DNA from 3 places in the Paenibacillus sp. FSL H8-0079 genome. Region 2 is predicted to be linked to each of the others. Evidence: a T-box and tRNA genes for the amino acid it is inferred to sense, from the RefSeq annotation. Region 2 holds a T-box; the other regions hold tRNA genes.
The links. A T-box is a leader RNA that pairs with one kind of tRNA and senses whether it is charged. The one in region 2 lies ahead of ileS (isoleucine--tRNA ligase), so its partner is inferred to be a tRNA-Ile.
Positions count from the first base shown of each region.

Region 1: it has a tRNA-Ile gene. The T-box ahead of ileS (isoleucine--tRNA ligase) is inferred to sense a tRNA for this amino acid. The anticodon was not compared.
Region 3: it has a tRNA-Ile gene. The T-box ahead of ileS (isoleucine--tRNA ligase) is inferred to sense a tRNA for this amino acid. The anticodon was not compared.

Region 1 is NZ_CP150300.1:292,589-302,106, forward strand. Features, by position in the region: gene MHI06_RS01295 (response regulator) at 1-754, shown strand, start outside; gene MHI06_RS01300 (GNAT family N-acetyltransferase) at 809-1,354, shown strand; rRNA gene MHI06_RS01305 (16S ribosomal RNA) at 1,982-3,534, shown strand; rRNA gene MHI06_RS01310 (23S ribosomal RNA) at 3,842-6,768, shown strand; rRNA gene rrf (5S ribosomal RNA) at 6,845-6,961, shown strand; tRNA gene MHI06_RS01320 (tRNA-Ile) at 7,001-7,074, shown strand; tRNA gene MHI06_RS01325 (tRNA-Ala) at 7,109-7,184, shown strand; tRNA gene MHI06_RS01330 (tRNA-Asn) at 7,186-7,261, shown strand; tRNA gene MHI06_RS01335 (tRNA-Glu) at 7,266-7,337, shown strand; tRNA gene MHI06_RS01340 (tRNA-Val) at 7,344-7,419, shown strand; tRNA gene MHI06_RS01345 (tRNA-Met) at 7,437-7,510, shown strand; tRNA gene MHI06_RS01350 (tRNA-Asp) at 7,536-7,613, shown strand; tRNA gene MHI06_RS01355 (tRNA-Phe) at 7,631-7,706, shown strand; tRNA gene MHI06_RS01360 (tRNA-Thr) at 7,726-7,801, shown strand; tRNA gene MHI06_RS01365 (tRNA-Tyr) at 7,811-7,896, shown strand; tRNA gene MHI06_RS01370 (tRNA-Lys) at 7,906-7,981, shown strand; tRNA gene MHI06_RS01375 (tRNA-Leu) at 7,988-8,068, shown strand; tRNA gene MHI06_RS01380 (tRNA-Gly) at 8,079-8,153, shown strand; tRNA gene MHI06_RS01385 (tRNA-Arg) at 8,161-8,237, shown strand; tRNA gene MHI06_RS01390 (tRNA-Leu) at 8,255-8,333, shown strand; tRNA gene MHI06_RS01395 (tRNA-Pro) at 8,341-8,414, shown strand; tRNA gene MHI06_RS01400 (tRNA-Gly) at 8,425-8,495, shown strand; gene iolD (3D-(3,5/4)-trihydroxycyclohexane-1,2-dione acylhydrolase (decyclizing)) at 8,888-9,518, shown strand, end outside.
Region 2 is NZ_CP150300.1:4,534,935-4,544,452, forward strand. Features, by position in the region: gene ileS (isoleucine--tRNA ligase) at 1-2,904, opposite strand, end outside; T-box leader at 3,329-3,621, opposite strand; gene MHI06_RS20335 (DivIVA domain-containing protein) at 3,679-4,188, opposite strand; gene MHI06_RS20340 (YlmH/Sll1252 family protein) at 4,429-5,211, opposite strand; gene MHI06_RS20345 (YggT family protein) at 5,228-5,497, opposite strand; gene MHI06_RS20350 (cell division protein SepF) at 5,505-5,972, opposite strand; gene MHI06_RS20355 (YggS family pyridoxal phosphate-dependent enzyme) at 5,963-6,664, opposite strand; gene pgeF (peptidoglycan editing factor PgeF) at 6,671-7,570, opposite strand; gene MHI06_RS20365 (YlmC/YmxH family sporulation protein) at 7,622-8,014, opposite strand; gene sigG (RNA polymerase sporulation sigma factor SigG) at 8,189-8,971, opposite strand; gene sigE (RNA polymerase sporulation sigma factor SigE) at 9,083-9,518, opposite strand, start outside.
Region 3 is NZ_CP150300.1:333,911-343,428, reverse strand. Features, by position in the region: gene MHI06_RS01675 (helix-turn-helix domain-containing protein) at 1-1,487, shown strand, start outside; gene MHI06_RS01670 (ABC transporter substrate-binding protein) at 1,585-2,631, shown strand; gene MHI06_RS01665 (short chain dehydrogenase) at 2,855-3,460, opposite strand; tRNA gene MHI06_RS01660 (tRNA-Gly) at 3,646-3,716, opposite strand; tRNA gene MHI06_RS01655 (tRNA-Pro) at 3,729-3,802, opposite strand; tRNA gene MHI06_RS01650 (tRNA-Arg) at 3,819-3,895, opposite strand; tRNA gene MHI06_RS01645 (tRNA-Gly) at 3,902-3,976, opposite strand; tRNA gene MHI06_RS01640 (tRNA-Leu) at 3,985-4,071, opposite strand; tRNA gene MHI06_RS01635 (tRNA-Lys) at 4,081-4,156, opposite strand; tRNA gene MHI06_RS01630 (tRNA-Gln) at 4,166-4,240, opposite strand; tRNA gene MHI06_RS01625 (tRNA-His) at 4,252-4,327, opposite strand; tRNA gene MHI06_RS01620 (tRNA-Thr) at 4,425-4,500, opposite strand; tRNA gene MHI06_RS01615 (tRNA-Asp) at 4,525-4,602, opposite strand; tRNA gene MHI06_RS01610 (tRNA-Met) at 4,628-4,701, opposite strand; tRNA gene MHI06_RS01605 (tRNA-Val) at 4,719-4,794, opposite strand; tRNA gene MHI06_RS01600 (tRNA-Glu) at 4,801-4,872, opposite strand; tRNA gene MHI06_RS01595 (tRNA-Ser) at 4,888-4,979, opposite strand; tRNA gene MHI06_RS01590 (tRNA-Asn) at 4,983-5,058, opposite strand; tRNA gene MHI06_RS01585 (tRNA-Ala) at 5,060-5,135, opposite strand; tRNA gene MHI06_RS01580 (tRNA-Ile) at 5,170-5,243, opposite strand; rRNA gene rrf (5S ribosomal RNA) at 5,303-5,419, opposite strand; rRNA gene MHI06_RS01570 (23S ribosomal RNA) at 5,496-8,422, opposite strand; rRNA gene MHI06_RS01565 (16S ribosomal RNA) at 8,732-9,518, opposite strand, start outside.

The DNA.
Region 1 (9,518 bases), 2.5 Mb from region 2:
TGAGGTGATAGATTCTTATCTGGAGAGCCGGGAAGCGGTGGAAACAGCAGAGTTTCAAGGTGGAAGTCGTATCTACCACTATGAAGCTTCAGAGGATACAGAACCAAGTGTGACCGATTATTCGTTAATGCTTCGTCAATGGAATGAGGCTTGGACGGATATCAGACCTGATCTGGCGGAAGAGGTATGGCATCATATTCGCCTTCTGCTGAAAGAGGGTAACTGTGTTGGGATACAGGATGTACAGGTGGTGGCCGTCAGTCTGTTTGACACGTTGATTCATAGTTGGAACCGACTTCACCCTATGTTACCCCAGCCAATGGCGATGAGTGATTTTCTGCGTGAAATTCAATCGAAATATGCTTTGCATGATCTGGTAAGCTGGATGGATCGTATTATCTGCAACTGGCTCGAACAGATACGCAAAGAGATGGGCGAGAAGAAAACCAATAAACTGATAGAGCAGGTGAAACAGTATGTGGAGCTGCATTACGCTGAAGAGATCAGTTTTGAAGCGATAGCCAAGGGATTATTTGTACATCCGAAGTATCTGAGTCAACTGTTCAAAAGGGTGACCGGTGAGAATTTTGTGAGTTATTTGAACGGGTACCGAATTCAGCGAGCGTTGGAACTGTTGCAGTCGGGACATTACATGGTATATGAGGTGAGCGAGATGACCGGGTTCCGTAATGCGACGTATTTCAGTCAGGTGTTCAAAATGCTTACGGGCAAGAGTCCGTCTGAGGTGGGGTAGAGCGGTAGGGAGTATAGAATATTTAATTAAAGTGGAATAGGCGGAATGGTTCTTATGATTATCGAACAGCAGGATTATTTCATTAAAGGAGTATCTTACTCGATTAGATCGGCACAGGAAAAGGATGCTGAAACCCTGTCTTCACTTCGTGTACAACTGGACGGGGAAACTGTGAACATGGATCGTGAAGAGGGCGAGGTGTATATCGACCCAGCCGGGTTTAGGCGTATCATCCAGTTGGACACCGAGAAGTCGCGGAATCTGTTCCTCGTTGCTGAAGTAGCGGGCGAGATTGTGGGGTACTCCCGATGTGAAGGTACGGAGTTGAAGCGATTTAGCCATAAGGTTGAGTTCGGGGTGTGTGTAGCCAGAGAGTTCTGGGGACATGGGATTGGGAAGAACCTGTTGGAACAGTCAATAGAATGGGCGGATCAGACTGCTGTGGAGAAAATGACGTTGAACGTGCTAGCATCCAACAAAAAGGCAATTGAGCTATATCAAAAGAGTGGGTTCGAGATCGAAGGCATTTTGAAAAGGGATCGTAGACATGCGGATAGACAGTATTACGACACGATAGTGATGGGCAGGTTCAAAGAGTAACAAGTATAGAAGTGAAGTCCATAACTTATCAAGCTCACAGAAGAGTGAGTTCAATTACTATATTCGATATCTATAAAATAGATAGCATTATTCTCCCGTATGATATTGTGGTTCTTATTATATAGAACGTAATGATGCTGATCGGTTCTATTCGTAACCTGTATTGAGACAGAATAGACTGGCGAGTGTATGTAGGGTATAGTAAGAGGATATTGCCATCGAGAAGAATAGTTTGAAAAGAGATTATTTCAAATAAACGCGAAGTTCAAAGATGGGATATTTTACAAGTAGTAATTATGTTGTGCATATGGTATATTCTATTTCCGGCCAAAAAAACACGAGAAACATAGTGCCGCAAGCAAAACAAATAAGCTTCGAAAGAAACTTTAAAAAAAGAGCTTGCTAAGTTGGTTCGGAAGTGTTATGATATAAAAGTTGCTGAGGAGAACAACGCCCGGTAACAAAAACAAGTTTGATCTTTGAAAACTGAACAACGAGTGAGTAAACATTCTGCTTGCAGAATGAACGCAAAAGTTTGATTCAAGCCTTGGCTTGAATCAACTAGAGCACAAATGAGATTTTTAATCTCGTCAGATTCAAAATGAGCATATCGCTCTTTTCAATACTTTATTGGAGAGTTTGATCCTGGCTCAGGACGAACGCTGGCGGCATGCCTAATACATGCAAGTCGAGCGGACTTGAAGAGAAGCTTGCTTCTCTGATGGTTAGCGGCGGACGGGTGAGTAACACGTAGGCAACCTGCCCTCAAGTTTGGGACAACTACCGGAAACGGTAGCTAATACCGAATAGTTGTTTTCTTCGCCTGAAGAGAACTGGAAAGACGGAGCAATCTGTCACTTGGGGATGGGCCTGCGGCGCATTAGCTAGTTGGTGAGGTAACGGCTCACCAAGGCGACGATGCGTAGCCGACCTGAGAGGGTGATCGGCCACACTGGGACTGAGACACGGCCCAGACTCCTACGGGAGGCAGCAGTAGGGAATCTTCCGCAATGGGCGAAAGCCTGACGGAGCAATGCCGCGTGAGTGATGAAGGTTTTCGGATCGTAAAGCTCTGTTGCCAGGGAAGAACGCTTGGGAGAGTAACTGCTCTCAAGGTGACGGTACCTGAGAAGAAAGCCCCGGCTAACTACGTGCCAGCAGCCGCGGTAATACGTAGGGGGCAAGCGTTGTCCGGAATTATTGGGCGTAAAGCGCGCGCAGGCGGTCATTTAAGTCTGGTGTTTAATCCCGGGGCTCAACCCCGGATCGCACTGGAAACTGGGTGACTTGAGTGCAGAAGAGGAGAGTGGAATTCCACGTGTAGCGGTGAAATGCGTAGATATGTGGAGGAACACCAGTGGCGAAGGCGACTCTCTGGGCTGTAACTGACGCTGAGGCGCGAAAGCGTGGGGAGCAAACAGGATTAGATACCCTGGTAGTCCACGCCGTAAACGATGAGTGCTAGGTGTTAGGGGTTTCGATACCCTTGGTGCCGAAGTTAACACATTAAGCACTCCGCCTGGGGAGTACGGTCGCAAGACTGAAACTCAAAGGAATTGACGGGGACCCGCACAAGCAGTGGAGTATGTGGTTTAATTCGAAGCAACGCGAAGAACCTTACCAGGTCTTGACATCCCTCTGATCGATGCAGAGATGTATCTTTCCTTCGGGACAGAGGAGACAGGTGGTGCATGGTTGTCGTCAGCTCGTGTCGTGAGATGTTGGGTTAAGTCCCGCAACGAGCGCAACCCTTATATTTAGTTGCCAGCACTTCGGGTGGGCACTCTAGATAGACTGCCGGTGACAAACCGGAGGAAGGTGGGGATGACGTCAAATCATCATGCCCCTTATGACCTGGGCTACACACGTACTACAATGGCCGGTACAACGGGCTGCGAAATCGCGAGATGGAGCCAATCCCAACAAAGCCGGTCTCAGTTCGGATTGCAGGCTGCAACTCGCCTGCATGAAGTCGGAATTGCTAGTAATCGCGGATCAGCATGCCGCGGTGAATACGTTCCCGGGTCTTGTACACACCGCCCGTCACACCACGAGAGTTTATAACACCCGAAGTCGGTGGGGTAACCGCAAGGAGCCAGCCGCCGAAGGTGGGATAGATGATTGGGGTGAAGTCGTAACAAGGTAGCCGTATCGGAAGGTGCGGCTGGATCACCTCCTTTCTATGGAGAATCGTTTCCTGCAACGGAAACATTCAAAACCGCAGCTTAGCTGCAAAACACTCACTCGTTGCTCAGTTTTGAGAGCTCAAACTCTCAAACAGCTTGCTTTTGCATGGAGCTTGTTCTTTGAAAACTAGATATCGAAACGAAACAAACGCGAATTAGAACATTCCTTTAAGCTGATCTTGTGTAAACAAGTGAAGTGTTTTTATAAGGTAGATTGCACGTACGATGGTATCGAATGGGAGCGACTTTTGGCTTTGCGCAAGCAAAACAAGGGAAGCGAGCAGTCGAAACCGGAGCACGAGGTTAAGCTACTAAGAGCACACGGAGGATGCCTAGGCGCTAGGAGCCGATGAAGGACGTGGCGAACAACGAAACTGCCTCGGGGAGCTGTAAGCAAGCTTTGATCCGGGGGTGTCCGAATGGGGAAACCCAGCTGGGGTAATTTCCAGTTACTCATAACTGAATACATAGGTTATGCAGAGGCATACCAGGGGAACTGAAACATCTAAGTACCCTGAGGAAGAGAAAACAATAGTGATTCCGTCAGTAGCGGCGAGCGAACGCGGAGAAGCCCAAACCAAAGAGCTTGCTCTTTGGGGTTGTGGGACGTCTCACATGGAGTTACAAAGGAACCGGTTAAGCGAAGAGGTCTGGAAAGGCCCGCCAAAGAAGGTAAAAGCCCTGTAGTTGAAAGTCTGTTCCCTCCGAGACGGATCCCGAGTAGTGCGGGGCACGTGAAACCCCGTATGAATCCGGCAGGACCATCTGCCAAGGCTAAATACTTCCTAGCGACCGATAGTGAAGCAGTACCGTGAGGGAAAGGTGAAAAGCACCCCGGAAGGGGAGTGAAATAGAACCTGAAACCGTGTGCTTACAAAAAGTCAGAGCCCGTTTTAGGGGTGATGGCGTGCCTTTTGTAGAATGAACCGGCGAGTTACGTTCCCGTGCAAGGTTAAGGTGAAGAGCCGGAGCCGCAGCGAAAGCGAGTCTGAATAGGGCGATTTAGTACGTGGACGTAGACCCGAAACCGGGTGATCTACCCCTGTCCAGGGTGAAGGTGCGGTAACACGCACTGGAGGCCCGAACCCACGCATGTTGAAAAATGCGGGGATGAGGTGGGGGTAGCGGAGAAATTCCAATCGAACTCGGAGATAGCTGGTTCTCCCCGAAATAGCTTTAGGGCTAGCCTCGGAAAACAGAGTCGTGGAGGTAGAGCACTGATTGGGTGCGGGGCCCGCAAGGGTTACCAAGCTCAGTCAAACTCCGAATGCCATAGACTTACTTCCGGGAGTCAGACAGTGAGTGCTAAGATCCATTGTCAAAAGGGAAACAGCCCAGACCATCAGCTAAGGTCCCCAAGTGTGTGTTAAGTGGAAAAGGATGTGGAGTTGCACAGACAACCAGGATGTTGGCTTAGAAGCAGCCACCATTGAAAGAGTGCGTAATAGCTCACTGGTCGAGTGACTCTGCGCCGAAAATGTAACGGGGCTAAACACACCACCGAAGCTATGGCTTGATGCTTTGCATCAGGGGTAGGGGAGCGTTGTATAAGGGTTGAAGGTGTACCGTAAGGAGCGCTGGACATTATACAAGTGAGAATGCCGGTATGAGTAACGAAAAGATCAGTGAGAATCTGATCCGCCGAAAGCCTAAGGGTTCCTGAGGAAGGCTCGTCCGCTCAGGGTAAGTCGGGACCTAAGGCGAGGCCGAAAGGCGTAGTCGAAGGACAACAGGTCGAAATTCCTGTACCACCGTAAGCCGTTATGAGCAATGGGGGGACGCAGTAGGGTAGTGACGCGGACTGATGGATGTCCGTCTAAGCAGTGAGGCTGATGTGTAGGCAAATCCGCACATCATTAAGGCTGAGCTGTGATGGGGAGCGAAAATTGTAGTAGCGAAGGTCATGATCTCACACTGCCAAGAAAAGCCTCTAGCCAGGTGATGGTGCCCGTACCGCAAACCGACACAGGTAGGCGAGAAGAGTATTCTAAGGCGCGCGGAAGAACTCTCGTTAAGGAACTCGGCAAAATGACCCCGTAACTTCGGGAGAAGGGGTGCCCCGGTAGTGTGAATAGCACGAGGGGGCCGCAGTGAAAAGGCCCAAGCGACTGTTTAGCAAAAACACAGGTCTGTGCGAAGCCGTAAGGCGAAGTATACGGGCTGACGCCTGCCCGGTGCTGGAAGGTTAAGGGGAGTGGTTAGGAGCAATCCGAAGCTGTGAACCGAAGCCCCAGTAAACGGCGGCCGTAACTATAACGGTCCTAAGGTAGCGAAATTCCTTGTCAGGTAAATTCTGACCCGCACGAATGGCGTAACGACTTGGGCGCTGTCTCAACGAGAGATCCGGTGAAATTTTAATACCTGTGAAGATGCAGGTTACCCGCGACAAGACGGAAAGACCCCATGGAGCTTTACTGCAGCTTGATATTGAATTTGGGTACGATCTGTACAGGATAGGTGGGAGCCTTTGAAGTGTGAGCGCCAGCTTGCATGGAGGCAATGTTGGGATACCACCCTGATCGTATCTAGGTTCTAACCTAGTACCGTAATCCGGTGCGGGGACAGTGTCAGGTGGGCAGTTTGACTGGGGCGGTCGCCTCCTAAAGAGTAACGGAGGCGCCCAAAGGTTCCCTCAGAATGGTTGGAAATCATTCGAAGAGTGCAAAGGCATAAGGGAGCTTGACTGCGAGACCTACAAGTCGAGCAGGGACGAAAGTCGGGCTTAGTGATCCGGTGGTACCGCATGGAAGGGCCATCGCTCAACGGATAAAAGCTACCCTGGGGATAACAGGCTTATCTCCCCCAAGAGTCCACATCGACGGGGAGGTTTGGCACCTCGATGTCGGCTCATCGCATCCTGGGGCTGAAGTAGGTCCCAAGGGTTGGGCTGTTCGCCCATTAAAGCGGTACGCGAGCTGGGTTCAGAACGTCGTGAGACAGTTCGGTCCCTATCTGTCGTGGGCGTAGGAAATTTGAGAGGAGCTGTCCTTAGTACGAGAGGACCGGGATGGACGTACCGCTGGTGTACCAGTTGTTCCGCCAGGAGCACCGCTGGGTAGCTATGTACGGACGGGATAAACGCTGAAAGCATCTAAGCGTGAAGCCCCCCTCAAGATGAGATTTCCCAGTATGTAAGACCCCTTGAAGACGACGAGGTAGATAGGCTGGGGGTGGAAGTGCAGCAATGCATGGAGCTGACCAGTACTAATCGGTCGAGGGCTTATCCAATAGCAAGTTGTAATTCGCGTGTTTCGTTTCGAATCTAGTTTTCAGAGAACAACAACTCTGAAATGTAAGCTACGCGTTTGGTGGCGATAGCGGAGGGGTTCCACACGTACCCATCCCGAACACGACCGTTAAGCCCTCTAGCGCCGATGGTACTTGGACCGCAGGGTCCTGGGAGAGTAGGACGTCGCCAAGCGAAACCCCTTTGGGGGTATTTTTTTTCGAGAATTGATAAGGGCCCTTAGCTCAGTTGGTTAGAGCGCACCTCTGATAAGGGTGAGGCCGGTGGTTCGAGTCCACCAGGGCCCATAGTAAGACCACAACAAGAAATACACCAGTGTATGGGGCCATAGCTCAGCTGGGAGAGCGCCTGCCTTGCAAGCAGGAGGTCAGCGGTTCGATCCCGCTTGGCTCCACCATTCCCTGATAGCTCAGTTGGTAGAGCACTCGACTGTTAATCGAGTTGTCACAGGTTCGAGCCCTGTTCGGGGAGCCAGTAAGGCCCGTTGGTCAAGGGGTTAAGACACCTCCCTTTCACGGAGGTAACAGGGGTTCGAATCCCCTACGGGTCATAATATGGAGGCTTAGCTCAGCTGGGAGAGCATCTGCCTTACAAGCAGAGGGTCGGGGGTTCGATCCCCTCAGCCTCCACCATATAAACTTTATAACGACGCGGGGTGGAGCAGCCCGGTAGCTCGTCGGGCTCATAACCCGAAGGCCGCAGGTTCAAATCCTGCCCCCGCAATTAACTTTCCTTGAGAAAGTGATCTGGAACCGTGGTGTAGTTGGCCTAACATGCCTGCCTGTCACGCAGGAGATCGCGGGTTCGAATCCCGTCGGTTCCGCCATTTTTTTAATGTAGTAAGGCTCGGTAGCTCAGTCGGTAGAGCAGAGGACTGAAAATCCTCGTGTCGGCGGTTCGATTCCGTCCCGAGCCACCATATATAACACCTGTAATACGCCGGTGTAGCTCAACTGGTAGAGCAACTGACTTGTAATCAGTAGGTTGGGGGTTCAAGTCCTCTCGCCGGCACCATGTAATCCTGGAGGATTAGCGAAGCGGCCAAACGCATCAGACTGTAAATCTGCTCCCGTACGGGTTCGGTGGTTCGAATCCATCATCCTCCACCAGTTTTCTATGAGTCATTAGCTCAGTTGGTAGAGCACCTGACTTTTAATCAGGGTGTCGAAGGTTCGAGCCCTTCATGACTCACCATTATATGCGCGTGTGGCGGAATTGGCAGACGCACTAGACTTAGGATCTAGCGTCTTTGACGTGGGGGTTCAAGTCCCTCCACGCGCATCCCTTATTTGCGGAAGTGGCTCAGCGGTAGAGCATCGCCTTGCCAAGGCGAGGGTCGCGGGTTCGATTCCCGTCTTCCGCTCCAATATTTTGCGCCCTTAGCTCAGCTGGATAGAGCGTTTGACTACGAATCAAAAGGCCGGGAGTTCGAATCTCTCAGGGCGCGCCATTATAACTTCATATTTTGCCGGCGTGGCGGAATGGCAGACGCGCTCGACTCAAAATCGAGTGGGAAACCGTGGAGGTTCGAGTCCTCTCGCCGGTATAGATAACGGGATGTAGCTCAGCTTGGTAGAGCACCTGGTTTGGGACCAGGGGGTCGCATGTTCAAATCGTGTCATCCCGATTGTTGTTATGCGGGTGTAGTTCAATGGTAGAACTTTAGCCTTCCAAGCTAATAGCGTGGGTTCGATTCCCATCACCCGCTTATATATTGAAAAAGAAAGAGATGGTACTAACCGTCTCTTTCTTTTTTTGCGTTCACAGGTATAATGGCAATTTAGTGCGTGGTGCTCTCAAAGAGTATATGGATCATTATCCTGTATCAGGATGTATCCCATGCTTTCATAAATTTCCTCACCTTAAATTTGTCCTTGATAATGGTGGGCGCTGTTCAAATGAAACAGGTCTAACGCATCGTATAACGCCTGGATATACTCTTCTTTATCATATTTTATAAAAACGCTTACAAAAATAGCTTGCGTAAATCATCAGCCTGTAATACCATATCAATTAAGCGCTTAACCTTTAGGGGTAAGGCGCTTAAACTTAACTTAGATTAAGCGCTTAACCCGTAGAGGAAAGGAAGGCGATCTATTCATGACAACAATTCGATTGACGATGGCTCAAGCACTGCTTCGATACCTGGATCAGCAATATATCTCGGTTGACGGGGTGGAAACCAAGTTTGTGAAGGGCATCATCGGTATTTTTGGACATGGCAACGTAACAGGCATTGGAGAAGCGCTGGAGCGTAGTCCCGGAAGCCTGACGTATATGCAAGGGAAGAACGAACAAGGTATGGTGCATACGGCAGCAGCCTATGCGAAGCAGAAGAACCGCAGACAGATCTATGCATGTACAACATCCATTGGACCTGGTGCTTTGAATATGATTACGGCGGCAGCTACCGCAACGGTGAACCGGATTCCGGTTTTATTGCTTCCTGGAGATAACTTTGCTACACGGGAACCGGACCCGGTACTTCAGCAGTTGGAAGTGAGCAGTGATTATACAATCTCAGCCACTGACCCATTCAAAGCAGTTAGTAAATACTGGGATCGTATCGTTCGTCCCGAACAGTTGATGATTGCTGTTACACAGGCCATGCGTGTACTAACCGATCCAGCAGAGACAGGAGCGGTAACGCTCGCACTACCACAGGACGTGCAGGCAGAAGCGTACGATTACCCGGAATCGTTCTTTGCCCGCAAAGTACATTATCTGGACC
Region 2 (9,518 bases):
TTTCCGGGTATCCTGCACAGCACGAACCACTTCACGGACCCAACCTTCCTGTTCCAATGCTGCCGTGATTTCGGTATTGAGTGCCACCGTCAGACCGTAACCTGATGCTGAGGCAAAGCCTGATTTGGCCTGTTTATCGACCAACAATTCTTCGCTCGTCACTTGCAGCTCTTCTCCTTCTGGAGAAACGATGTTCAGTACACCTTCCGAAACCACTTTACGCGTCTCATCGGCAGACATTCCCTTGAAGAAGTTTTGCAGGAACCCTACGCTTTTGCCGTATTTTTTACCTGCGACCTTCAGGTTCAGCTTCAATGTAAAGTCAACGAATTCCGCATCATTATGCTCGGTACGGATTCCTTTTACATTGATCTCTTCTTTGATGATCTCTTCGTAACTTGTCAGGTCAAATCCTTTATCCAGGGAAACGATCAATTCGGACAGCGGCTGACGTGTCTTGATGCCTGTTTCGTTACGAACGTTACGGGCAAGTTCGACCACGCGGCGAGCCGTCTCCATATCCTGTTCCAGTCCTGCATCAATCAGTGCTTCGTTAGCTAACGGATAGTCTTCCATGTGCACACTCTCACCTGTTGCAAGGTTCAGATAGATGTCTTCTGCCAGCATCGGTGTGAACGGAGCAACCAACTTCGCAGTAGTCACCAGTACCTCAGTCAATGTACGGTAAGCGTCCAATTTATCCTCTGTCAGGCCACTTCCCCAGAAACGGTCACGGGAACGACGGATATACCAGTTACTCAACTCATCAACAAAAGCTTCGATCGCTTTGGAAGAGTTCAAATAGTCGTTAACCAGCAACGCTTTTTCTACAACCAGGATCAGGCTGTTCAGTCTTGACAGAATCCAGCGATCCAGCTTGTGTGCGGACAGTTTGAACGGGTGCTCCTGTGGATCAAATCCATCAATGGTAGCATAAAGCGTCAGGAACGCGTGGGTGTTGACGAGCGTATCCACCATTTTAGATTTTGCTTCGCCGACGATGCCTTTGGAGAAACGTTTGCTGTTCCACGGTGCACTGTCAGACAACAAAGCCCAACGGAATGCATCAGTACCGTATTCTTCAATGACTTCCCAAGGATCGATAACGTTACCTTTGGATTTGGACATCTTCTGTCCGTTCTCGTCAAGAACGTGTCCTGTAGCCATAACCGCTTTGTAAGGCGCTTTGCCTGTCAAAAGGGTGGAAACTGCCAACAAGCTGTAGAACCAGCCACGTGTCTGGTCAATCCCTTCACAGATCATATCCGCAGGATACTGCTGTTCGAATACTTCTTTATTTTCAAATGGATAGTGCTGCTGGGCAAACGGCATGGAGCCGCTGTCGAACCAGACATCAATCACTTCCGGTGTACGTTTCATTTCATATTTGCCACAAGAGCTCATGACTTTAACGTCATCCACATAAGGTTTATGCAATTCAAGATTCTCAGGCACGTCGCCTACCGCACGGGCACGCAATTCTGCAATGCTGTGTGGAGCAAATTGTTCCCCAGTCTCCTCGCACACCCAGATGTTCAGCGGAGTTCCCCAATAGCGATCACGGCTGATATTCCAATCCACCAGATCCTCAAGGAATTTCCCGAAGCGACCTTCCCGAACATGACCCGGGAACCAATCCACTTCACTATTGTTAGCAATCAGTTGGTCCTTGATGGCTGTCGTTTGGATAAACCAGCTATCCATTGCATAGTACAGAAGCGGTGTATCACAACGCCAGCAGAATGGGTAGCTGTGCTCATATTTTTCTTTGCTGAACAAACGTCCATGCTCCGACAGATATCTCACGATATCAATATCACAATCCTTCACGAAACGTCCGGCAAAGTCAGTAACCTCAGCGACAAATTTGCCTTCCAGGTCCACCATGTTCACAAAGCTGATCCCATTCTCACGGCATACACGGTAGTCATCTTCACCGTGGGCAGGAGCCATGTGTACGATACCCGTACCACTTGCATCCGTTACAAAGCCTGCGCCCAAGATGATGTTGGCTTTCTCAGCCTGTACGTACTTGAATGGAGGATCATACGTTTTGCCAACAAGGTCAGCACCTTTCAGCGCACCAATGATCTCATACTCACCTTTGGCATCTTTCATCACTTTCTCAACCAGATTGGTTGCCATGATGTACACTTCGTTGTCTTGACGAACACGGGAGTAGTCCATCTCCGGATTCACGGCAAGTGCAACGTGCGAAGGCAATGTCCAAGGCGTTGTCGTCCAGGCGAGTACGAATTCTCCGCTGTCATTCAGTTTGAATTTCGCTGTAGCGCTCAAGTCTTTGACGTCTTTGTACCCTTGTGCAACTTCATGGGAACTCAGTGTCGTCTGACAAGATGGACAATACGGGCTCACACGATGACCACGATACAGCAATCCCTTCTCGTGGATCGTCGCCAGGATGTTCCATACACTCTCGATGTAATTGTTATCAAGGGTGATATATGGGTTATCCATATCCGTCCAATATCCGATACCTTCCGTCAGGTCACGCCATTGTTGCTCGTACTCGAATACGCTCGCTTTACATTCGTTAATGAATTTCTCCACGCCGTAATCTTCGATTTCCCACTTGTGGGAGATGCCGAGCTTCTTCTGCACACCCAGTTCTACAGGCAGACCATGTGTATCCCAGCCCGCTTTACGAACGACACGGTAACCCTTCATCGTGTTATACCGTCCAACGAAATCCTTGATTACGCGTCCCAGTACGTGACCGATATGCGGTTTACCGTTCGCTGTAGGCGGCCCTTCATAAAATACGAAGTTTGGCTTGCCCTCCCGGTTTTCGATGGATCTTTTGAATGTATTCTCCGTTTTCCATTTATCTAACACGCGTAATTCTCTGGCGCGTGCCTTCTCTTTGACGTCAACTCGTTGCATGATGATCAACTTTCCTTTCTTTGGTTAGATTGTGGACCGTCCACAAAAAGCGTTTCAATCCCCCTAAATCCCCCTTGCCAAGGGGGACCCCATAGGAGCTCCGCCCTCTGGACACCCGGGATGGGTTGTCGTTGGGGATCGGTGGTGCTTATGGGCGAAGGTTTATGTGCGTAGTGGCGGCCATTCTGCGGTTGTTCCCTGCGTGAACGCCGCATGGCCTTACCGCGAGGCGGGTGTTGCCGGGCGCTTCGCTCCCCCGGCGTGCGGCTCTCTTCTTGAGGACCCTTCGGGCCTCATGAACATTCGCCTTGGCGAAACCTAAGTGCCAGGTGCTCCGCTCTCCCGGCAGGTGTCTCTCTCCCTGAGGTCCCTTCGGGCCTCATGAACGTTAGCCTTTTTTGGACACAAAAAAGCCACGTCCCTGGAAAGGGACGAGGCTATACTCGCGTTACCACCCTAATTCTGTTCATCACAAACCACATCCAAGCAAGCCTGGGTATGCTCTGTCATCAACAGCGCTTATGCCCCACTATACTACCGCAGGGTGCCGTTATAACGTACGGCTTACGGTTCGGCTTACACACGGTAATCAAGATCACCGCTTCAGCGTCACTTCTCCGGGGAGATATTCGGCTATAACTCATCCATTGGTTTGCACCAACCACCAACTCTCTGAGGGATGAGATCATAACGTACTGAACCCGTCATGGAATCACTATTCATTATGAATATAGTTATAGCCTCTTTGCAGACAAAAGTCAACCAGGCGACAGACTAATAAATTTCTTTCATCTCCCGCTCACGGTCACGCACTTCCTGCTCCCGGCTCTCAAGCACTTCCCAACCATCCTGAGTCAACAGTTCAAGCTGCGCTTCAACAAGCGTGCGGAAACGGGCACGATAAATCGAGGCCTGCTTTTTCAGTTCTTCCACTTCCAAAGCAATTTTGCGAGATTTGCCCAACGATTCGTTCACGATCCGGTCTGCATTTTTCTCTGCTTCCTTCACGATCAACTGCGCTTCTTTCTTCGCATTACCCTTCACATCATCAGCAGCTTCCTGCGCAATGATGATCGTTTTGCTAAGCGTCTCTTCAATTGTGGAAAAATGATCCAGTTTCTCCTGAACGGACAGCAACTGATTGCTCAGCTCTTTGTTCTCGCGAATGACGCCTTCGTAATCTTTGATGACTTGATCCAGGAATTCATTGACTTCATCCTCGTCATACCCGCGCAAACGTCGGGAAAATTCCTTGTTGTGTATGTCCAGCGGCGTTAATGGCATGCTGTCCACCTCCTGTTAAAGTTCCTTCCCGTCCAGAGAAGGTTTGCAGCATATGGGTACCACCCAAGGGGCCGTATCGTTGATGACTAACCTTGGCAACGTATACGGAATGCAGGATCAGAATTGCATCCTCCAACGTTCATGTAAAGCTTTGACTTAATGTTTATCGGATACACCGCGTATTTTCTACACCTTTATGATAAACATTTCGACAAGAAAGCCAATTTTCCTGCAACAGACTCAGGCAAATTTGCCGATTTTCACTCGGCAACGCCCTTTTTTGGTCATCCCATCCTGTTCCATAACCTTGAAACGGCCAAATCCCTGAATCGATACAACATCACCCGCTTTTAGCGATTTGGAGGGATCTTCCTCAACTTTCCAGTTTACACGGCAGCGACCAGCTTTGATCGGCACCAGCACTTTACTGCGACTAAGCCGATACACATCTGCACAGATTCCATCCAAACGAAGCGAAGCGACCGTAATGTCCATCGTCTCCAGTTTGTTCTCTGACCAACGCATCTGATCCAAAGGAAGTAACTCCGTGAACACATGTAACCGATGCACCTGATTCAGTTGAAGCGATAAAAAAGCGCCGGTTTCCGCCGCCACCACTGTATGGCAACCGTCCTCCAGCACTTGGATATCCCCGATCTTTCCACGTTTCATCCCAAGCCCGAGCAGGGAACCCATATAGTCCCCATGCTCCAGCTCCGAGATTTTCTGATCATCAGACGTAATGCTCAGCACCTGCATACCCATATCCTCATCATCCAGATACATATAATCAGGTGCAACCAGCGCACGCTTGCGCTCAGCAGCCTCATAACCACCATCCAGACGAATCTGAACGTCATTACGACGATTGGCAAGAGTTTGTAAAATAAAAACCTGCCTTGGGTCAAGAAAGTCAGTTAGCTTCATGTCATGATACTTGCCTGCCTGCTCAACCCAGTCCGATGCTTTATCTACAAAATCCCGCTCATCATGGCTAAAATGTTCGTAAATTTCACCGCTCATCTATAGTCACCCTACCCTAATATGCAAAATACCGAAGTATGGAGATCAGCCCATTAAGCGCCAGTTGAAGAACAATCAGCGCCACAATCGGGGAAATATCCAGCACCCCGAACAAAGGCGGTATAAATCGACGAAACGGACTTAGGTATGGTTCCACTAATTTGCCTAGCCATTCACCGATAAAGCTCTCCCGTGCATTGGGAAGCCATGACATCAATATGTAGACGATGACCATGTAAAAGTAAATTTGATATGCAAAACCCAAAATATTAACTAACGACTCCAAAAACGGCTCACCTCATTCTGTTATAATCTTGCTCGCTGTCAGCCAGTATTTCCGTAATTGATCCCTGAATTTCAACCGTATCTGGCGTGCAGAGAAAAATGTTTCCGCCGATTTTGGAAATACCGCCACCCAATGCGTATACCGTGCCACTCAAAAAATCAATAACGCGCAGCGCTTGGTCCTGACGTATTCGTTGCAAGTTCACCACAACGGTACGATGCGAACGCAGATGGTCGGCAATCTCCTGAGCCTCGTCGTAAGAACGCGGTTCATACAGGACAACTTTAACATTTTTCTGGGAATGAATGCTCACCACATTATTCCCCCTTTGGTTTCTACGTTTATCGAGACTGGAAGTTTCAGCTTCCTGCTGTTCAGGTTCATTTTCCTCCTGCGCAGCCATCCGTTCACGTTCCACAATCTCTTCCTCTTCCTGAAGTCCGAGGAAATTCATAAATTTATTCATTACGCCCATCGTGAACCCTCCTCTTTTCCTACGAGAATCGATCCCAGTCGTACCCAGGTTGCACCTTCTTCAATGGCCACTTCAAAATCATTGGACATCCCCATCGACAGTTCAGTCAACGGTTCTGCTGTAAGGGCTTGTCCATTCAATTGATCTCTCAGCTCACGCAATCCACGAAATACGGGACGCGTCAGCTCCGGATTTTCCTCATGAGGTGCCATGGTCATCAGGCCGACGACCTTGAGATTGTTGAACGAACGAATATCACGCAAAAATGAACTTGCCTGTTCCGGTTGTAAGCCATACTTGCTCTCTTCACCCGAAATATTCACCTGCAAAAACGTTTCCACTTGTATGCCAAGTGAAGCTGCTTTCTTATCCAACTCCTTCGCCAATGACAAACGATCCAGTGAATGTATGTAACGAAACTTGCCAATCACGTCTTTCACCTTGTTCGTCTGCAAATGACCGATAAAATGCCAGGTACCCTGCTGACCAAAAGCTTCCCATTTGGCCTGTGCATCCTGCCACCGGTTTTCTCCAATATGCTCAAGACCATGATTCAGCACCGATCCCGTTGTTTCAAGTGAGACATACTTCGTGACCGCAATCACATTCACATCATCACGTTGACGGTTACTGCGCCGACATGCATCCTCGATCTTCTGATTCACCTGTTGTATACGCTCCTCCAAAGACACAGAGGGTCACCTCTCTTCCAGCCCAATCCAGCTCGCCATCCGCCCTGTAACACCATTTTCTTTCCGGTAGGAGAAAAAGAGTTCGGGATGACAACTTGTACACCATGTTGTACATTCGATATGATCCGGCATTATTCCTGCTTTCATCATAATGTGTCGATTACATTCTTTCAAGTTTAACATCGTTTTACCGTTATTCACGGCTCGATATGCTTGTTTAGAAGCAGAATCCTTGTATTTATCATTAACCGGAGAATCATCAAACCAAACTCGTACATGCTGCATAACCGCCTCATCTACTTCATAACAGCAATCCCCAATGGACGGACCGATGGCAGCACGAATATCCTGTCTACGGCTTCCATACTCCCGTTCCATCGTCTCCACCATGGATACGGCTATACCCGCGACTGTACCTTTCCAGCCAGCATGAGCAAGACCTACAGCCTGCTGCACAGGGTCATAGAAATAAAGCGGAACACAGTCGGCATAGAAAGAAGTCAGCAGCACCCCAGGCACATTCGTGACCAATCCATCTGTATCCTGCAATGCAGATGGACGATCAAATAATCCCCTGCTCCGATCTTCAGTTGTAATTACAGCTACATGTTTGCCGTGCACCTGCTCTCCACAGGTCCATGCTTCTGCTGCAAATCCAAGCTTCTCGGTTACAAGCCTGCGGTTGTTAAGTACATCTTCAGGATCATCCCCCACGTGATAAGCACAATTGAGCGTAGCATAGGGAACATTTCCGACTCCACCATGTCTTGTCGTGAACCCGACATTCAACTTTTCAAACTGCTGTCTCCAAGGCTCAACATATAATAATAACGGGTCAGAACCGAAATCTGAGTTAGGATTCTCTGTCCGTTCACGTAATTCCTTATTCAATACAAAGGGTTCCATTATCTCACCTCACCACTTCCAGTGTACCAAATGAGCCACATTCTGTCTCATTTATATCGTTCGACGCTGATTACGTTCCGAACGTTCGATGCGTTCCACACGTTCTGTGCGGTTATGTTGCTGTTCATCATACAGACGCGCTTCCCGATCACGCTCGTCATACGTGTTCTCCTTTACTTCATCCATCTTCACCAGAATCACATCTGAACCAATCTTCACAATATTTCTCCAGGGAATGACCAAGTCCGTTCCCCCTCCAAAGAGACCCATGAAACGGCTGTACCCTGGTACAACAATCGCTTCAATTCGTCCCTGCTTCAGATCAAGCTCCAGGTCACTGATCTGACCTAGACGTTTGCCATCCGTAATGTTAATAACATCCTTTGTCTGAAAGTCCGAGATTTTCATACCTCGTGCCGCTACTTCGCTCGTATTTACTTTCATTCAATTCCGCCCCCTGTTATTCCTCATCTGTCCGTTCCTCACGCTTCTATACAATATATGTTTCAGGGGCGAAAAATGTCCTGTTTTTCATCGAATGTAGAAATCGCCAAAAACAAAAAGACGACCAACGGTATACACTGCCCCGATTGATCGTCCTCCTGCTCTTGCATCGTGTTACGACTTTACATGTTTTTGCATCTGCTGTATCGCTGATTTCTCCAGACGTGATACCTGAGCCTGGGAAATGCCAATTTCATCAGCCACTTCCATCTGGGTTTTCCCTTCGAAAAACCGCATCGACAGAATCATTTTTTCCCGCTGACCAAGACGATGCATCGCTTCCCGAAGCGCAATTTCCTCGATCCACGACACATCCTTGTTTCTGTCATCGCTGATCTGATCCATAACATAGATCGGATCTCCACCATCATGATAGATCGGTTCGAAGAGCGAGACCGGGTCCTGAATGGCGTCCAATGCAAAAACAACATCTTCCTTCGGCACATTCAGTACTTCCGCAATTTCGAATATCGTCGGTTCCCGAGAGTTTTTATTCGTCAGGCTGTCACGGACCTGAAGTGCTTTGTAAGCAATGTCCCTCAAGGAGCGAGATACCCGAATCGGGTTATTATCACGCAGGTATCGACGGATTTCACCGATAATCATCGGCACCGCGTAGGTTGAAAATTTGACATTCTGGGATAAATCAAAATTATCAATGGCTTTCATCAGGCCGATGCAACCAACCTGGAACAGATCATCGACAAACTCCCCCCGATTGTTAAAACGCTGAATGACACTGAGTACCAGACGCAGGTTGCCATTCACTAATTTCTCTCTTGCTGAGCGATCATGGTGTTGCTGAAGGGAATGAAACAATTCCCGCATTTCAGTGTTGGTGAGGACAGGCAATTTTGCGGTGTCCACGCCACAAATCTCGACTTTGTTTCGGGTCATCGTGATTTACCTCCCAAGGAGAAACATTAATGTACATTATCTCCGGGGCAGGCTTTTTTATTCGTACTTGGCATCCTTGCCAGTAATACCCATTCTGACCGGCGATGTATTTCAGACCATTTTATTGAACTCCTTACGGAGTCTTTTAATGATTCTTTTTTCGAGTCGAGAGATGTAGGATTGGGAGATTCCAAGTAGATCCGCTACATCTTTTTGAGTCTTTTCTTCCCCATCCGTCAAGCCAAAACGAAGCTCCATAATCATTCGCTCGCGCTCCGTTAATTTTTCCAGTGCCTTGTGTAAAAGCTTCCGGTCTACTTGCTCTTCAATATTCCGATAGATTGTATCGTTTTCTGTACCCAATACATCGGATAATAATAGTTCATTTCCATCCCAATCAATGTTGAGCGGTTCATCAAAAGAAACTTCAGTTCGGATCTTACTATTGCGTCGTAGGTACATCAAAATTTCATTTTCGATACAACGTGAAGCATAGGTTGCCAGTTTGATTTTCTTTTCCGGGTCAAATGTATTGACTGCCTTAATC
Region 3 (9,518 bases), 2.5 Mb from region 2:
TCGGCAAGATGTATCTAATCCTGCCAGGAACAGCCATAGAATATACACCGGATGAAATTCATACTTTACAGGGACTCGCGATATATTTTGATCTGTTAAAACCCATTTCAGATATCAATAAAGCTACTTCCGGATCTACTGTAATGGAGGTATACCAAAAAGGGTTACTTCGTTCGGCTTATGCCGATGAGTTACCGCATGAACTTTTTCAGGAATGTACCAGAATTGCCTCACAGCTCCATGAATGCATCTCTGTACCTCAAGAAAATCGTCCATTTCGTATTCAGACTTTGATGCATGAATTGTTGACCCATGTGTATGCTCCTCCCAAAGAAAGTGCAATAGGAGATTCCGAACACACCTCTGCTTTAGATCAAACGCTTGAACTTATTGAGCTTGGATATGCTGAGCATCTTTCTCGTGAAGTTCTTGCCGGAGTGGCAGGCATGAGTGTATGGCACTATTCGCGGGTATTCAAAAACCGCACTGGCATCAGTCCCATGGAATACGTGAATAGCATCCGCATGGACCGGGCCAAAGAGATGCTGCTCGTCCCCGGCCAAACCATCAAACATATCGCCTCACAGGTTGGTTTTCAGGACGAGTTTTACTTTAGCCGCAAATTCAAAAAATATGTTGGCGTGTCTCCCTCTACCTATCAACGACAGAAACGCAGTAAAATCGCTGCCCTTTCCTTCGGAACGACTGGCCACCTGCTGGCATTGCAGATCATCCCCCATGCGGCATTGATCGATAACCTAAGGGATCAACATAGGAATCTGTTTTTCTCGAATATCCCTTATCATCTGGGACGTAGCAAACGCATGAATCCTCGTATCTGGCAAACCAACGTTGAGTTGTTGATGCAAGCAAGCCCAGACCTCATACTCTGTAACGAGTACGAAGCCCATACGTTAAAAAGGACCCTGCAGCGAATTGCACCTACCATCGTTATTCCATGGAAAGGATTGAGCTGGCGGGAACATTTCGTACAAGTTGCCTCCATTGTGGGACAGCAACAAGAAGCTCAACAATGGTTGGAGCAGTATGATGACAAGGTAACGCATGCCAAAGAGCAGCTTACTCATTTAATCGGTAAGGATACGGTCTCCATCGTTCATATCATGATGGGTCATCTGTTAATCTACGGGCGACGCAATGGGGGCGCTGTTCTATATAACGACCTGGGCGTGTCCCCTTCACACGATCTGCTTCCAGGACAAGTCTATCGTGCATTGGATGAACAGGAGTTGCCTCAAATGGTTGGAGATCGCATGTTACTGATTGTGGACCAGGACTCCGAATCCCAGCAACGTTGGCATAAACTACAACATACTCAGCTATGGCAAGATTTGATGCCCGTGCAGAACCAACAAGTATATCTGCTAGATGAAATGCCTTGGCTGGATTATTCACCATATGCCCATGATCAGATCATCGATGAAACTATCAAACTTTTTGGTAGCACTCAGCACATTAATCCATGACTGAATAGCACATAAGGCTATGTCTCCCCCAACATGAGACCGCTACAATATAAAGTGTACTGAGAATCAATATCATTAGAAACACAGGGGGATTATGATGTACAAACAGCATTATGTCAAAATAACGGGGATCCTTTTCATACTCGCCATGCTACTTGTTGCGTGTGGACAGACACCTGCAAGCACTTCGCAGCCATCTGCAGATGGCGTGAAATCAGCTGCGGGGACAGATGGGGAATCATCCACTGAATCAGCTACTAAGACCGTGGAGAGCGCCAGTGGTAGCAAAGAAATCCCGGCACATCCTGAACGGATTGTGTCCATTAATATGGAGGACATTCTCCTCTCCTTGGAGGTACCACTGGTACTTGCTACACCTATTGGCCGGCAAGATTACCTGAATGAGCAACTTGAAGCCCAAGGCGTGGCTGTCGAACCCATTAATGAGAGTGTCAATTTTGAAGCTGTAGTCGGCGCCAATCCAGACCTTATTATTGCCAATGCCAGTTTGGATGCCAAGATTCTCGAACAACTCGAGAAAATCGCGCCTACGATCACTTATGATCGACGTAATTGGCAGGAATCTATCGTGCAGATAGCTACTGCACTGGATATTGAAGAGCGGGCTGAACAGCTTTTACAAAAAAATAAAGATCAAGTAACTGAAGCTCACAAGCTTGCAGCCGATATCACCAAGACCAAACCTACAGCTGCATTCCTGCGCCTAGAAGAGAAAGATATGCGTTTGTTCTTCTCGTCCATTCCATCCACGCCATTCCCAGCTTCCAGTTATGTAGGAGCGGGCTATGAAATTGGATTCACTCCCGATGCTCTCGTTACCAAACTCGAGGCAGAGAATCCGGAACGGATGAATGCCAGTATCTCGGTTGAGCTTTTGCCTGAAATCAAAGCAGACTATCTGTTTATCGTGTCCATTAGCTCAGATGGGTCAGCTGAAGCGTTGCAAAAAACAAAAGATGAACTAAACGAAATCCAGCAACTCCAAGTGTGGAAAAGCCTACCCGCTGTTCAAAATGATCATGTCTATGTCCTCAATGCTAAGAAATGGCTCATTGACGGCCCCATTGCCGAATCGCTCAAACGTAATGAAATGCTCGAAGTTCTTGGGCTACCTGCTCCATAATAGTAAACGTACCTCTGTTTCATCCACAATAAACAAAAGGAGATTCACCGTATTTTCGGTGGATCTCCTTTATATTTAATATTCCAAATGGCCTCATTCAGTCCTGTTTCATGAAAAATCATTCTACATGCTTAACAGCTAAATGTACTTCATGTACACCTTTCTCATTCTACAATTAATTAGGGATAGGTAATCATCAAAATCATATATAACTGTCAGGGTTTTAATATATTTTAAAATTTTGGGCTGTTTCAATCCCAAGTGCACTCTGGATGAACGTATTGGCAACCCGCTCTACAGGTACGGGGTTAAATCCAATAAAGAAATCCTTATATTTTTCCGCCGACTCTACAAACAGATTAGGACTAACCGAATTCAAACGAATACCTCTTGGCAACTCAAACGCTGCCGCTTTGGCAAACGAATCAATAGCCCCATTCACCATAGCGCTTGATGCACCTTGCTCAATAGGGTGATCTTGTATAATGCCACTGACCAGCGTGAAACTCCCCTTATCGTTAATATAGTGCTGACCAATCAACACAATATTGACCTGTCCAAGCAGTTTACCCTGCACACTAATCAAATTGTTCTCTGGTGTCAGTTCTTCGAGTTTCGCATAATGGGTCTGGCCCGCCGCCACAATGATGTAATCAATATTACCCACCGTTTCAAAGAGGGTAGTGATACTCTCTGTCGACGTCATATCCACCTGAACATCGCCCGATTGTCTACCTGCTGTAATAACCTCAACGGAATAATCTCTCAGCTTCGCAACAACAGCTTTACCTAGCGTTCCGTTTCCGCCAATGACCAGAGCTCTTTTCATTACTGTTTGTCCTCCTTTATAAATAAATACGGTTAATCATATACGAATTGTTCTATTTATTTAAACAAAGATTCCATTCTTATTCAAATGACATTTGACCCTATTTTAAAAGGAATACACTTGTTCATTTAACGCACAAAAAAAGCCCCTGCTATAAGCAAAGGCTTTTCTATATGTTACTAGGAAGCGGGTGATGGGAATCGAACCCACGCTATTAGCTTGGAAGGCTAAAGTTCTACCATTGAACTACACCCGCAAAATAAAAAAATCGGGATGACACGATTTGAACATGCGACCCCCTGGTCCCAAACCAGGTGCTCTACCAAGCTGAGCTACATCCCGATACTTATGAAAATAATGGCGCGCCCTGAGAGATTCGAACTCCCGGCCTTTTGATTCGTAGTCAAACGCTCTATCCAGCTGAGCTAAGGGCGCAAAAATTGGAGCGGAAGACGGGAATCGAACCCGCGACCCTCGCCTTGGCAAGGCGATGCTCTACCGCTGAGCCACTTCCGCAAAACATATGGTGCGGTCGAGAGGACTCGAACCTCCACGGGGGTTAGCCCACACGGACCTGAACCGTGCGCGTCTGCCAATTCCGCCACGACCGCAAAATATAATGGTGAGTCATGAAGGGCTCGAACCTTCGACACCCTGATTAAAAGTCAGGTGCTCTACCAACTGAGCTAATGACTCATAGTGAAATGGCTGGGGATATAGGATTTGAACCTATGCATGACGGAGTCAAAGTCCGTTGCCTTACCGCTTGGCTAATCCCCATTAAAAAATCATGGGGCGATCGAGGGGAATTGAACCCCCGAATGCCGGATCCACAAACCGGTGCGTTAACCACTTCGCCACGACCGCCATAGAGTAAGCCATTCATCCACTAAGAGAATCTTAGTATTAACATTTTTGCTTGTAATATACATTCTATCACAAATTCAGATGTAAATACTAAAAATGGTGCCGGCGAGAGGACTTGAACCCCCAACCTACTGATTACAAGTCAGTTGCTCTACCAGTTGAGCTACACCGGCACGGTGTATATTTAATTAAAAAAATGGCGGAACCGACGGGATTCGAACCCGCGATCTCCTGCGTGACAGGCAGGCATGTTAGGCCAACTACACCACGGTTCCATAGTACTTTCTCAAGGAAAGTTAATTGCGGGGGCAGGATTTGAACCTGCGGCCTTCGGGTTATGAGCCCGACGAGCTACCGGGCTGCTCCACCCCGCGTCGTTATAAAGTTTATATGGTGGAGGCTGAGGGGATCGAACCCCCGACCCTCTGCTTGTAAGGCAGATGCTCTCCCAGCTGAGCTAAGCCTCCATAATATGACCCGTAGGGGATTCGAACCCCTGTTACCTCCGTGAAAGGGAGGTGTCTTAACCCCTTGACCAACGGGCCTTGCTAAAAATTATCTGGCGGAGAGAGAGGGATTCGAACCCTCGAGACGCTTGTGACGCCTACACGATTTCCAATCGTGCTCCTTCGGCCAGCTCGGACACCTCTCCATATGGCTCCCCGAACAGGGCTCGAACCTGTGACAACTCGATTAACAGTCGAGTGCTCTACCAACTGAGCTATCAGGGAATGGTGGAGCCAAGCGGGATCGAACCGCTGACCTCCTGCTTGCAAGGCAGGCGCTCTCCCAGCTGAGCTATGGCCCCATACACTGTGTATTTCTTTATTATGGTCTTGCTATGGGCCCTGGTGGACTCGAACCACCGGCCTCACCCTTATCAGAGGTGCGCTCTAACCAACTGAGCTAAGGGCCCTAATATATATCCCTTATTCCTTGGCAAGGGGGGCAAAAAAAATACCCCAAAGGGAAATCGCTTGGCGGCGTCCTACTCTCCCAGGACCCTGCGGTCCAAGTACCATCGGCGCTAGAGGGCTTAACGGTCGTGTTCGGGATGGGTACGTGTGGAACCCCTCCGCTATCGCCACCAAACGCGGTGCTTACATTTCAGAGTTGTTGTTCTCTGAAAACTAGATTCGAAACGAAACACGCGAATTATCACTTGCTATTGGATAAGCCCTCGACCGATTAGTACTGGTCAGCTCCATGCATTGCTGCACTTCCACCCCCAGCCTATCTACCTCGTCGTCTTCAAGGGGTCTTACATACTGGGAAATCTCATCTTGAGGGGGGCTTCACGCTTAGATGCTTTCAGCGTTTATCCCGTCCGTACATAGCTACCCAGCGGTGCTCCTGGCGGAACAACTGGTACACCAGCGGTACGTCCATCCCGGTCCTCTCGTACTAAGGACAGCTCCTCTCAAATTTCCTACGCCCACGACAGATAGGGACCGAACTGTCTCACGACGTTCTGAACCCAGCTCGCGTACCGCTTTAATGGGCGAACAGCCCAACCCTTGGGACCTACTTCAGCCCCAGGATGCGATGAGCCGACATCGAGGTGCCAAACCTCCCCGTCGATGTGGACTCTTGGGGGAGATAAGCCTGTTATCCCCAGGGTAGCTTTTATCCGTTGAGCGATGGCCCTTCCATGCGGTACCACCGGATCACTAAGCCCGACTTTCGTCCCTGCTCGACTTGTAGGTCTCGCAGTCAAGCTCCCTTATGCCTTTGCACTCTTCGAATGATTTCCAACCATTCTGAGGGAACCTTTGGGCGCCTCCGTTACTCTTTAGGAGGCGACCGCCCCAGTCAAACTGCCCACCTGACACTGTCCCCGTACCGGATTACGGTACCAGGTTAGAACCTAGATACGATCAGGGTGGTATCCCAACGTTGCCTCCATGCAAGCTGGCGCTCACACTTCAAAGGCTCCCACCTATCCTGTACAGATCGTACCCAAATTCAATATCAAGCTGCAGTAAAGCTCCATGGGGTCTTTCCGTCTTGTCGCGGGTAACCTGCATCTTCACAGGTATTAAAATTTCACCGGATCTCTCGTTGAGACAGCGCCCAAGTCGTTACGCCATTCGTGCGGGTCAGAATTTACCTGACAAGGAATTTCGCTACCTTAGGACCGTTATAGTTACGGCCGCCGTTTACTGGGGCTTCGGTTCACAGCTTCGGATTGCTCCTAACCACTCCCCTTAACCTTCCAGCACCGGGCAGGCGTCAGCCCGTATACTTCGCCTTACGGCTTCGCACAGACCTGTGTTTTTGCTAAACAGTCGCTTGGGCCTTTTCACTGCGGCCCCCTCGTGCTATTCACACTACCGGGGCACCCCTTCTCCCGAAGTTACGGGGTCATTTTGCCGAGTTCCTTAACGAGAGTTCTTCCGCGCGCCTTAGAATACTCTTCTCGCCTACCTGTGTCGGTTTGCGGTACGGGCACCATCACCTGGCTAGAGGCTTTTCTTGGCAGTGTGAGATCATGACCTTCGCTACTACAATTTTCGCTCCCCATCACAGCTCAGCCTTAATGATGTGCGGATTTGCCTACACATCAGCCTTACTGCTTAGACGGACATCCATCAGTCCGCGTCACTACCCTACTGCGTCCCCCCATTGCTCATAACGGCTTACGGTGGTACAGGAATTTCGACCTGTTGTCCTTCGACTACGCCTTTCGGCCTCGCCTTAGGTCCCGACTTACCCTGAGCGGACGAGCCTTCCTCAGGAACCCTTAGGCTTTCGGCGGATCAGATTCTCACTGATCTTTTCGTTACTCATACCGGCATTCTCACTTGTATAATGTCCAGCGCTCCTTACGGTACACCTTCAACCCTTATACAACGCTCCCCTACCCCTGATGCAAAGCATCAAGCCATAGCTTCGGTGGTGTGTTTAGCCCCGTTACATTTTCGGCGCAGAGTCACTCGACCAGTGAGCTATTACGCACTCTTTCAATGGTGGCTGCTTCTAAGCCAACATCCTGGTTGTCTGTGCAACTCCACATCCTTTTCCACTTAACACACACTTGGGGACCTTAGCTGATGGTCTGGGCTGTTTCCCTTTTGACAATGGATCTTAGCACTCACTGTCTGACTCCCGGAAGTAAGTCTATGGCATTCGGAGTTTGACTGAGCTTGGTAACCCTTGCGGGCCCCGCACCCAATCAGTGCTCTACCTCCACGACTCTGTTTTCCGAGGCTAGCCCTAAAGCTATTTCGGGGAGAACCAGCTATCTCCGAGTTCGATTGGAATTTCTCCGCTACCCCCACCTCATCCCCGCATTTTTCAACATGCGTGGGTTCGGGCCTCCAGTGCGTGTTACCGCACCTTCACCCTGGACAGGGGTAGATCACCCGGTTTCGGGTCTACGTCCACGTACTCAATCGCCCTATTCAGACTCGCTTTCGCTGCGGCTCCGGCTCTTCACCTTAACCTTGCACGGGAACGTAACTCGCCGGTTCATTCTACAAAAGGCACGCCATCACCCCTAAAACGGGCTCTGACTTTTTGTAAGCACACGGTTTCAGGTTCTATTTCACTCCCCTTCCGGGGTGCTTTTCACCTTTCCCTCACGGTACTGCTTCACTATCGGTCGCTAGGAAGTATTTAGCCTTGGCAGATGGTCCTGCCGGATTCATACGGGGTTTCACGTGCCCCGCACTACTCGGGATCCGTCTCGGAGGGAACCAACTTTCAACTACAGGGCTTTTACCTTCTTTGGCGGGCCTTTCCAGACCTCTTCGCTTAACCGGTTCCTTTGTAACTCCATGTGAGACGTCCCACAACCCCAAAGAGCAAGCTCTCTGGTTTGGGCTTCTCCGCGTTCGCTCGCCGCTACTGACGGAATCACTATTGTTTTCTCTTCCTCAGGGTACTTAGATGTTTCAGTTCCCCTGGTATGCCTCTGCATAACCTATGTATTCAGTTATGAGTAACTGGAAATTACCCCAGCTGGGTTTCCCCATTCGGACACCCCCGGATCAAAGCTTGCTTACAGCTCCCCGAGGCAGTTTCGTTGTTCGCCACGTCCTTCATCGGCTCCTAGCGCCTAGGCATCCTCCGTGTGCTCTTAGTAGCTTAACCATATTGCTCCGGTTTTGACTGCTCGCTTCCCTTGTTTTGCTTGCGCAAAGCCAAAAGTCGCTCCCATTCAATACCATCGCAAAAGCAATTTAACTACCGTTTTTATTGAAACTTGTTTACACAAGTTCAGCTAAAAAGGAATGTTCTAATTCGCGTTTGTTTCGTTTCGATATCTAGTTTTCAAAGAACAAGCTCCATACAAAAGCAAGCTGTTTGAGAGTTTGAGCTCTCAAAACCGAACAACGAGTGAGTGTTTTGCAGCTAAGCTGCGTATTTGAATGTTTCCACTCGGGAAACGATTCTCCATAGAAAGGAGGTGATCCAGCCGCACCTTCCGATACGGCTACCTTGTTACGACTTCACCCCAATCATCTATCCCACCTTCGGCGGCTGGCTCCTTGCGGTTACCCCACCGACTTCGGGTGTTATAAACTCTCGTGGTGTGACGGGCGGTGTGTACAAGACCCGGGAACGTATTCACCGCGGCATGCTGATCCGCGATTACTAGCAATTCCGACTTCATGCAGGCGAGTTGCAGCCTGCAATCCGAACTGAGACCGGCTTTGTTGGGATTGGCTCCATCTCGCGATTTCGCAGCCCGTTGTACCGGCCATTGTAGTACGTGTGTAGCCCAGGTCATAAGGGGCATGATGATTTGACGTCATCCCCACCTTCCTCCGGTTTGTCACCGGCAGTCTATCTAGAGTGCCCACCCGAAGTGCTGGCAACTAAATATAAGGGTTGCGCTCGTTGCGGGACTTAACCCAACATCTCACGACACGAGCTGACGACAACCATGCACCACCTGTCTAGCATGTCCCGAAGGAAAGGACTATCTCTAGCCCGGTCATGCTGATGTCAAGACCTGGTAAGGTTCTTCGCGTTGCTTCGAATTAAACCACATACTCCACTGCTTGTGCGGGTCCCCGTCAATTCCTTTGAGTTTCAGTCTTGCGACCGTACTCCCCAGGCGGAGTGCTTAATGTGTTAACTTCGGCACCAAGGGTATCGAAACCCCTAACACCTAGCACTCATCGTTTACGGCGTGGACTACCAGGGTATCTAATCCTGTTTGCTCCCCACGCTTTCGCGCCTC